Regions from separate parts of the Streptomyces sp. NPDC048507 genome, predicted to be linked through region 1. Evidence: riboswitches for the same ligand, from Rfam matches in the RefSeq annotation. Region 1 holds a riboswitch; the other holds the start of a gene.
What was found. A riboswitch is a leader RNA that binds a small molecule or an ion and turns the genes downstream of it on or off. The one in region 1 is predicted to bind S-adenosylmethionine.
Positions count from the first base shown of each region.

Region 2: another riboswitch for S-adenosylmethionine. It lies ahead of ACGFXC_RS22050 (aminotransferase class V-fold PLP-dependent enzyme); the one in region 1 lies ahead of thrC (threonine synthase).

Region 1 covers NZ_JBICWZ010000013.1:77,950-82,089, forward strand. The annotation lists gene ACGFXC_RS29000 (MoaD/ThiS family protein) at 1-219, opposite strand, end outside; gene thrC (threonine synthase) at 254-1,543, opposite strand; SAM riboswitch class I at 1,561-1,718, opposite strand; gene ACGFXC_RS29010 (glucosyl-3-phosphoglycerate synthase) at 1,914-2,864, shown strand; gene ACGFXC_RS29015 (trehalose-6-phosphate synthase) at 2,927-4,140, shown strand, end outside.
Region 2 covers NZ_JBICWZ010000007.1:392,120-396,259, forward strand. The annotation lists gene ACGFXC_RS22035 (rhomboid family intramembrane serine protease) at 1-507, shown strand, start outside; gene ACGFXC_RS22040 (Lrp/AsnC family transcriptional regulator) at 504-785, shown strand; gene ACGFXC_RS22045 (ferredoxin) at 813-1,406, opposite strand; gene ACGFXC_RS22050 (aminotransferase class V-fold PLP-dependent enzyme) at 1,419-2,825, opposite strand; SAM riboswitch class IV at 3,050-3,166, opposite strand; gene trpD (anthranilate phosphoribosyltransferase) at 3,262-4,140, opposite strand, start outside.

The sequences.
Region 1 (4,140 bases):
CTCCAGGCCGCCCTCGAAGCGCACGTCGTCGTCGTTGACGTAGACGTTCACGAAGCGGCGCAGCTTGCCCTGGTCGTCCAGGACCCGGGCGGCGATGCCGGGGTGGCTGCGCTCCAGGGACTCGATGACCTCGGCCAGGGTCGCGCCCTCGGCCGGGACCTCGGCGACGCCGCCGGTGTAGGTGCGCAGGATGGTGGGGATGCGGACGTTGACGCTCATGGCGCTACCGCCTTTCCGGGATGCGGGGGAAGGGTCAGGCCAGGCCGGCGGCGCGGAACGCGTCCAGGCTGGGGCGGATGGTGGCGCTCTGGCCGCTGTCGGCGGCCACCGCCTCCAGGGTCTTGAGGCCGTCACCGGTGTTCAGGATCACGGTGGTCAGCGACGGGTCGAGCTGCCCGTTCTCGATGAGCTTCTTCGTCACGCCGACGGTCACGCCGCCCGCGGTCTCGGCGAAGATGCCCTCGGTCTGCGCCAGGACCTTGATGGCCTCGACGACCTGGGTGTCGTCGACGTCCTCGACGTAGCCGCCGGTGCGCCGCGCGATGTCCAGGACGTACGGGCCGTCCGCCGGGTTGCCGATGGCGAGGGACTTGGCGATGGTGTCCGGCTTCTGCGGGCGGACCACGTCGTGCCCGGCCTTGAAGGCGGTGGACACCGGGGAGCAGCCCTCGGCCTGGGCGCCGAAGATCTTGTACGGCTTGTCCTCGACCAGACCGAGCTTGATCAGCTCCTGCAGACCCTTGTCGATCTTCGTCAGCTGGGAGCCGGACGCGATCGGGATGACGATCTGGTCGGGCAGCCGCCAGCCGAGCTGCTCGCAGATCTCGTACGCCAGGGTCTTGGAGCCCTCGCCGTAGTAGGGGCGCAGGTTGACGTTGACGAAGCCCCAGCCCTCGCCCAGCGGGTCGCCGATGAGCTCGGAGCAGAAGCGGTTGACGTCGTCGTAGTTGCCCTCGATGCCGACCAGGTCGCCACCGTAGACACCGGCCATGACGACCTTGCCCTGCTCCAGGTCGTGCGGGATGAACACGCAGGAGCGGAAACCGGCGCGGGCGGCCGCGGCGCCGACGGCGCCGGCCAGGTTGCCGGTGGAGGAGCAGGAGAGGGTGGTGAAGCCGAAGGCGCGGGCCGCCTCGACGGCGATGGCCACGACGCGGTCCTTGAAGGAGTGCGTCGGGTTGCCCGAGTCGTCCTTGACGTAGAGCTTGCCGGTGACGCCCAGCTCCTTGGCCAGGTTCGCCGCGTCCACGAGCTTGGTGAAGCCGGGGTTCAGGCTGGGCTTGGAGGCCACGTCCGCGGGGACGGGCAGCAGCGGTGCGTAGCGCCAGATGTTGTCCGGACCGGCCTCGATGGCCGCGCGCAGGGCCTCCGGGTCGCCGAGCGGCAGGTCGTAGGCGACTTCGAGCGGGCCGAAACACTCGACGCAGGCGAAGACGGGACCGAGCTCGAAGCGGGTTCCGCACTCGCGGCAGGAAAGGCCGGTGGCGGGTCCGAGATCGACGGATCCGAGGTTGGCGGAAGTGGCGACAGTCTGTGCAGCCATGACGGCGAGGCCCTTTCTCCTCATCTTCCCCATGGCGCACTTCGCCATGAGACGGAATTGGCACCTTCCCGAGCCGGGGACCTCGCGGGAGTGCGTCGAAAACGCATCGCGAGAACCGACTGGAGGGTTGCCGGGGCTTCAACGGGCCGTGTCCCTCTGCCCCTCTGGATGAGCGGTATGGCACCGGCACACGCGCTCTATGGCGCGCCGGTGCGTTTGTGCGCGGGGACCCCCGGCATGCGGTGGTCCTTCGCGTTGTTCAAGACTGTAACCGAAGGCCCGGGTGGTTGAGACAGCCGTCCGAACGGCGAGATGGATCACATTTCGCCCCAAAACAACGAGTGACGCCGACAGGCAGGGAGTGCTGAGAGTGCTGGATGAGGTGGAGCGCTGGCTGGCAGACCGCTCCTGGTCCGCCGCCGACCGACCGCTCGACCAGCTGCTCGACCGGAAACGGGCGGCCGGGACGACGGTCAGCGTGGTGCTGCCCGCGCTCGACGAGGAGGCCACGGTCGGGCAGATCGTCGAGGTGATCCGGCGCGATCTCGTCGACGGCCTCGCGACCCCCCTGGTGGACGAGCTGGTCGTGGTCGACTCCGGGTCCGTCGACCGTACGGCGCAGGTGGCCGCCGAGGCCGGCGCCCGGGTCGTGCACCGGGACGCGATCCTGCCGCGGATCCCGGCGCTGCCCGGCAAGGGCGAGGTGCTGTGGCGCTCGCTGCTCGCGACGACGGGCGACGTCGTCTGCTTCGTCGACGCCGACCTGCGGGACTTCTCCGCGTCCTTCGTCTCCGGGATCGTCGGGCCGCTGCTGACCGATCCGCAGGTGCAGTTCGTCAAGGCCATGTACGACCGCCCGCTCGGCGACGCCCCGGGCCAGGGCGGTCGGGTCACCGAGCTGGTGGCCCGCCCGCTGCTGAACCTGAACTGGCCGCAGCTGGCCGGGTTCGTCCAGCCGCTGGGCGGCGAGTACGCCGTACGGCGCTCGCTGCTGGAGCGGCTGCCCTTCCCCGTCGGCTACGGCGTCGAGCTGGGCCTGCTGGTGGACGCGCTGCACACGGTCGGCCTCGACGCGCTGGCCCAGGTCGACGTCGGGGTCCGGCTGCACCGGCACCAGGACGGGCGGGCGCTGGGCCGGATGGCCGCCGCGATCTACCGCACGGCCCAGCTGCGGCTCTCGCGCGCGCACCTCGTACGCCCCGAGCTGACGCAGTTCGAGCGGGGGCCGGACGGGTTCGTGCCGCGCACCTACCCGGTGGACACCGAGGAGCGGCCGCCGATGGCCTCGATCGCCGAGTACGCGCGCAGCCGGGTGGCCTGAGCGGCCGGAGATGTGGCGTACGGCTCGGTTTGAGCCGGGGCGGGCCGGGCTAGGTTCGCGGCATGGCTTCTCAGGTACTCGTCGCCGCGAACCGCGGCCCGCTCTCGTACGCCCTCTCCGACGACGGCACGCTCAGCGCCCGGCGCGGCGGTGGCGGGCTCGTCTCCGGCCTGTCGGCGGCCCTCGCGAAGCAGCCGGAGGCCCTCTGGATCTGCGCCGCGCTCTCGGACGCGGACCGGGAGGCGGTGCGCCGGGGGACCTCCGAGCCCGGCGTCCGGATGCTGGACATCGATCCCGCGACCTACGACGGCGCGTACAACGGCATCGCCAACTCGGTGCTGTGGTTCACCCACCACCACCTCTACGACGTCCCGCGCGAGCCGGTCTTCGACGCGGCGTTCCGCCGCCACTGGGAGGCGTACACCGCCTACAACCGGGCCTTCGCCGGGGCGCTGGCCGAGGAGGCCGCCGAGGGCGCCCGCGTCCTGGTGCAGGACTACCACCTGGCGCTGGTCCCGGGGCAGCTGCGCGAGCTGCGCCCCGACCTGCGGATCGCGCACTTCACGCACACGCCCTGGGCGTCGCCGGAGTTCATGGAGATGCTCCCGGACGACGTCCGCTCCGAGCTGGTGTGGGGCATGCTCGGCGCGGACCAGCTGGGCTTCCACGCCCGGCGCTGGTCGGAGAACTTCATCGCGGGGGCGCACGCGAACGACGCGACCGGGGTCGCGGAGCCGTCCCCGGCCCCCGGCGCCGGCCGGGAGGGCGGGGTGGCGCACCGCAGGAAGCGCGCCGACGGCGGCGGGGACGGGCCGGAGCGGTTCACCGAGGTCCGCCGGTATCCGCTCGGCGTGGACGCGGAGGACCTGCGGGCGCTCGCGCACCGGCCGGCCGTGGACGACAAGCTGGCGGCGCTGCGGGCGGAGACCGAGGGCCGCCTGACGATCGTCCGCGTGGACCGCACCGAGCTGTCGAAGAACATCCTGCGCGGCCTGCTGGCCTACCGGGAGCTGCTCACCACGCACCCCGAGTGGCGCGAACGGGTGGTGCACCTGGCCTCCGCGTACCCGTCGCGGCAGGACCTCAAGGCCTACCGGGACTACACGGCCTCGGTGCGGGAGCTGGCGGCGGAGATCAACGAGGAGTTCGGGACGGCCCACTGGCAGCCGGTGCTGGTCTCCGTCGAGGACGACTTCGCGCGGTCCCTCGCCGCGTACCGGATGGCGGACGTGGCGCTGGTCAACCCGGTGCGGGACGGCATGAACCTGGTCGCGAA
Region 2 (4,140 bases), on a different contig from region 1:
CTGCTGACCCCGCTGACCGCGCTCTTCGTCCACGGCAGCTGGCTGCACCTGCTCGGGAACATGCTCTTCCTGCACGTCTTCGGCGCGATGACGGAGGAACGGATGGGCCGGGCGCCGTTCCTCGTCTTCTACGTGTGCACCGGATATCTGGCGCTGGCGGCGTACGCGGCGGCCAACGCCTCCTCCGACCAGACGCTGGTCGGCGCGTCGGGAGCCATCTCGGCGGTGCTCGGGGCCTTCCTCTGCCTCTTCCCGAAGGCGCGGGTGACGAGCCTGTTCCCGTTCCTGCTCTTCCTGCCGCTGCGCTTCCCGGCCTGGATCGTGCTGATGTTCTGGTTCGCCCTGCAGTGGCTGGCCGCGCAGCGCGCGGAGAGCGGGCCCGGAGTGGCCTACCTGGCCCACGTGGTGGGCTTCTCCGTGGGCTTCCTCTACGCGTGGGCGCGCTATCGGCGTACGACTAGAGTGAGGAGACCAGTGACTGCCGGCGAGGGAGACAGCCAACCGTGATCACCGCGATCGTGCTCATCAAGACCAGCGTGGACCGCATCCCCGAGATCGCCGAGTCCATCGCCGCGCTGGACAGCGTCAGCGAGGTCTACTCCGTCACCGGCACGTACGACCTGATCGCACTGGTCCGCGTGGCCCGCCACGAGAACCTGGCCGACATCATCCCCGGCCGCATCAGCAAGATCCCGGGCGTCGAGGCGACCGACACGCACGTGGCGTTCCGCACCTACTCGCAGCACGACCTGGAAGCCGCGTTCGCCATCGGCCTGGACGCGTAACGCCCGGCCGGTCCCGGGCCCGGGGCCTCACAGCCCCGGCAGAGCCTCCGCCGACCGGGCGGTCCGGCCCTCCTGGAGCCGGAAGAGGTAGCCGCGCAGGTACCCCTCCAGCTCGCCGTCGATGTGGGACACGTACGCGCGGGCCCCGCCCGCCGCCTCCCGCTCGTCGGCGCGGGCCGACACCGACCAGGTCCGGTCCAGGCGGACGGCCCACTCCCGCACCCGCCGGCGGTCCCGCCACCAGTCACGGACGAGTTCCGGGGTCCAGTACGCGTCCCCGTCTCCTCCGTAGGCCCCGAAGACCTCGCACTCGCCCGCGCAGATCAGCTCGTACGCCTCCCGCGGCGAGCGGGGCTGGCGGTAGACGAACTCCTGGCCGTCGCCGTCGTCGTCGTACAGCACGTGCGCGGGCGCGCACCCGCGCCCCGTCCAGCAGGTGTCCGTCTCCGCCGCGTAGAACGGGCCCGGCACGCTGCGCCAGTCCCGTCGGGCCCACGGGTGGTGTACACGTCCGGCGGGACCGCTCCAGTCGTGCCGCACCGGGCCGCGGCGCGGGTCCCACTGGGGCAGCGGCTTGCCCACGATCGCCCGGACGGTCGGCAGGGGGTCCCAGTAGGTCATGACCGCAGCGTGTCAGACCGCCGGGACGCAGCGGCCCTCTTCCGTGCGGTACTGCCACTTGGCGCCGTCCGCGACGAGCTCCTTCACCGCGCGCACGAACCGCTCGACGTGCTCGTCGGGGGTGCCCGCGCCGAAGCTGACGCGGATCGCGTTGAGCGAGCGCTCCCCCGGCGCCGCCTCCGGCGCACCGCACTCGCCCGGCTCCTGCGGCTCGCTGCCGAGCAGGGTGCGGACCAGCGGATGGGCGCAGAAGAGGCCGTCGCGGACGCCGATGCCGTACTCGGCGGACAGGGCCGCGGCGAAGTGGGAGCTGTTCCAGCCGTCGACCACGAAGGAGATCACGCCGACGCGCGGGGCGTCGTCCCCGAAGAGGGACAGGACCCGGACGGCCGGGACCTCGGCCAGGCCCGCGCGGACCTTCGCGATGAGGTGGTTCTCGCGGGCGACGAGGCCCTCGAACCCGGCCTCCTTCAGGGCCCGGCAGGCCGAGGCGATGGAGTAGACGCCGATGACGTTCGGGGAGCCGGCCTCGTGGCGGGCGGCGGTGGTGTGCCACTCGACGTCGACGCCGCCGTCCTCGCGGCGGGCCACCGTACGGGAGGCGCCGCCGCCCGCGAGGTAGGGCGGGGCCTGCTGGAGCCAGTCGGCGCGGCCGGCGAGCACGCCCGAGCCGAAGGGGGCGTACAGCTTGTGGCCGGAGAAGGCGATCCAGTCGACGTCCAGCTCCTGGACGGACACGGGGTGGTGCGGCGCCAGCTGGGCGGCGTCCAGGACGATCCGCGCGCCGTGGGCGTGCGCGGCGGCGGCCAGCTCCTTGACCGGCCACAGCTCGCCGGTGACGTTGGACGCCCCGGTGACGCACACCAGCGCCGGGCCGTAGGGGTCGCGGTCGGCGAGCGCCCGCTCCAGCGTCGCGACGGCCTGGTCCGGGGTGCGGGGGGCGTTCAGGTAGGTGACCTGCGCGTCGCCCCAGGGCAGCAGCGAGGCGTGGTGCTCGGTCTCGAAGACGAAGACCTGGCAGCCGGCCGGGAGGACGGCGGCCAGCAGGTTCAGCGAGTCGGTGGTCGACCGGGTGAAGACCACCTGGTCGGCGGGGCGGCAGTCCAGGAACTCGGCGACCGCGACGCGGCTCTGCTCGAACAGGTCGGTGGACAGCTGGGAGAGGTACCCGGCCCCGCGGTGCACGCTGCCGTAGTAGGGGGCGTACGCGGCCACGTCGTCCCAGACCCGCTGGAGCGCCGGGGCGCTGGCCGCGTAGTCGAGGGCGGCGTAGGTGACCTCGCCACCGGTCACGAGCGGCACGGTGACGTCCCGGCCGAGGACCGGCAGCGGCGCGGCACAGGCGGGGTCGACGCCGGCGTCGGCGCAGGCGGCAACGGAGTCGGCGGCGGTGGCGGTGGCGTTCAGGGTTGCGGACATGGCGGTGTCTCCCGGCAGGCAGGGCTGAATGGCTTCGTTGTTCGGCCCGTACGCGGGTACGGCTCGGCGGCCGGCCACAGGGGTACGGGGAGAGCCTCGGAAGGACATGGGGGTACGCCGCGGCGACCCTGTTCCGAGGGGTGAAGAAGGGGCGGAGTCGCCCTATCGCATTCGCTTGCTCACGGAAAAAGCTCCTCGAAGACCCAGGACCCCTGGTATCGAGGGATCCGCGCTTGCCGTAGACCTCGCTGCCTACGACCTGGTCATCACCCGGGGCACCCCGCCACGGAAGGAGGGTTGCCGGACAGCGAGCCGGGGCCAAAACGCTGTCACTCGTGACCTGGTCAGCATCCTGCCACAAGATCCCCCGCGCACAAGACCCCGGTCCACCATGTGGACCGGGGTCTCGCGGGAACGGCGCTCCGGCCGTCGCGGGTCAGGCGTTGCTGGCGGCCACCCAGCGCTCCAGCGCCGCCCGGGCCGAACCCGAGTCGATCGACTCGGCCGCACGGGCGATGCCCGCCGCGATCTGCTCCTCCAGCGAGCCGGTGCCCGGGTCCAGCGCCACCAGGGCAGCCGCCGAGTTCAGCAGGACGGCGTCGCGCACGGGGCCGCTCTCACCGGCCAGCAGCCGGCGGGCGACGTCCGCGTTGTAGGAGGGGTCCTCGCCGCGCAGGTCGGCGACGTCCACGATCGGGATCCCGACGTCGCGCGGGTCGAAGGCCAGCTCGGTGACCTTGCCCCCGCGGACCCACCAGACCCGGGAGGTCGCCGTCGTGGTCAGCTCGTCCATGCCGTCGTCGCCGCGGAAGACCAGAGCCGAGGAGCCGCGCTCCGCGAGCACCCCGGCGACGATGGGCGCCACCCGCGGGTCGGCCACGCCCGTGGCCTGCGCGCGCACCCGCGCCGGGTTGGTCAGCGGGCCGAGGAAGTTGAAGGTGGTCCGGATGCCCAGCTCCTTGCGGGCGGCCGCCACGTGCCGCAGGGCGGGGTGGAACTTGACCGCGAAGCAGAAGGTGATGCCGGCCTCCTCGACCACCTCCGCCACCCGGGCCGGGGTGAGGTTGAGGTTGACGCCGAGCTTCTCCAGGACGTCGGAGGAGCCGCTCGCCGAAGAGGCGGCCCGGTTGCCGTGCTTGACCACCTTGGCACCGGTACCGGCCACCACGAGCGCCGACATGGTGGAGATGTTGACGGTCTTCGCCCCGTCCCCGCCCGTGCCGACGATGTCCACCGTGCGGCCCGGCACCTCGATCAGGTTGGCGTGATCGTACATGGCACGCACCATGCCGTTGATCTCCGCGACCGTCTCCCC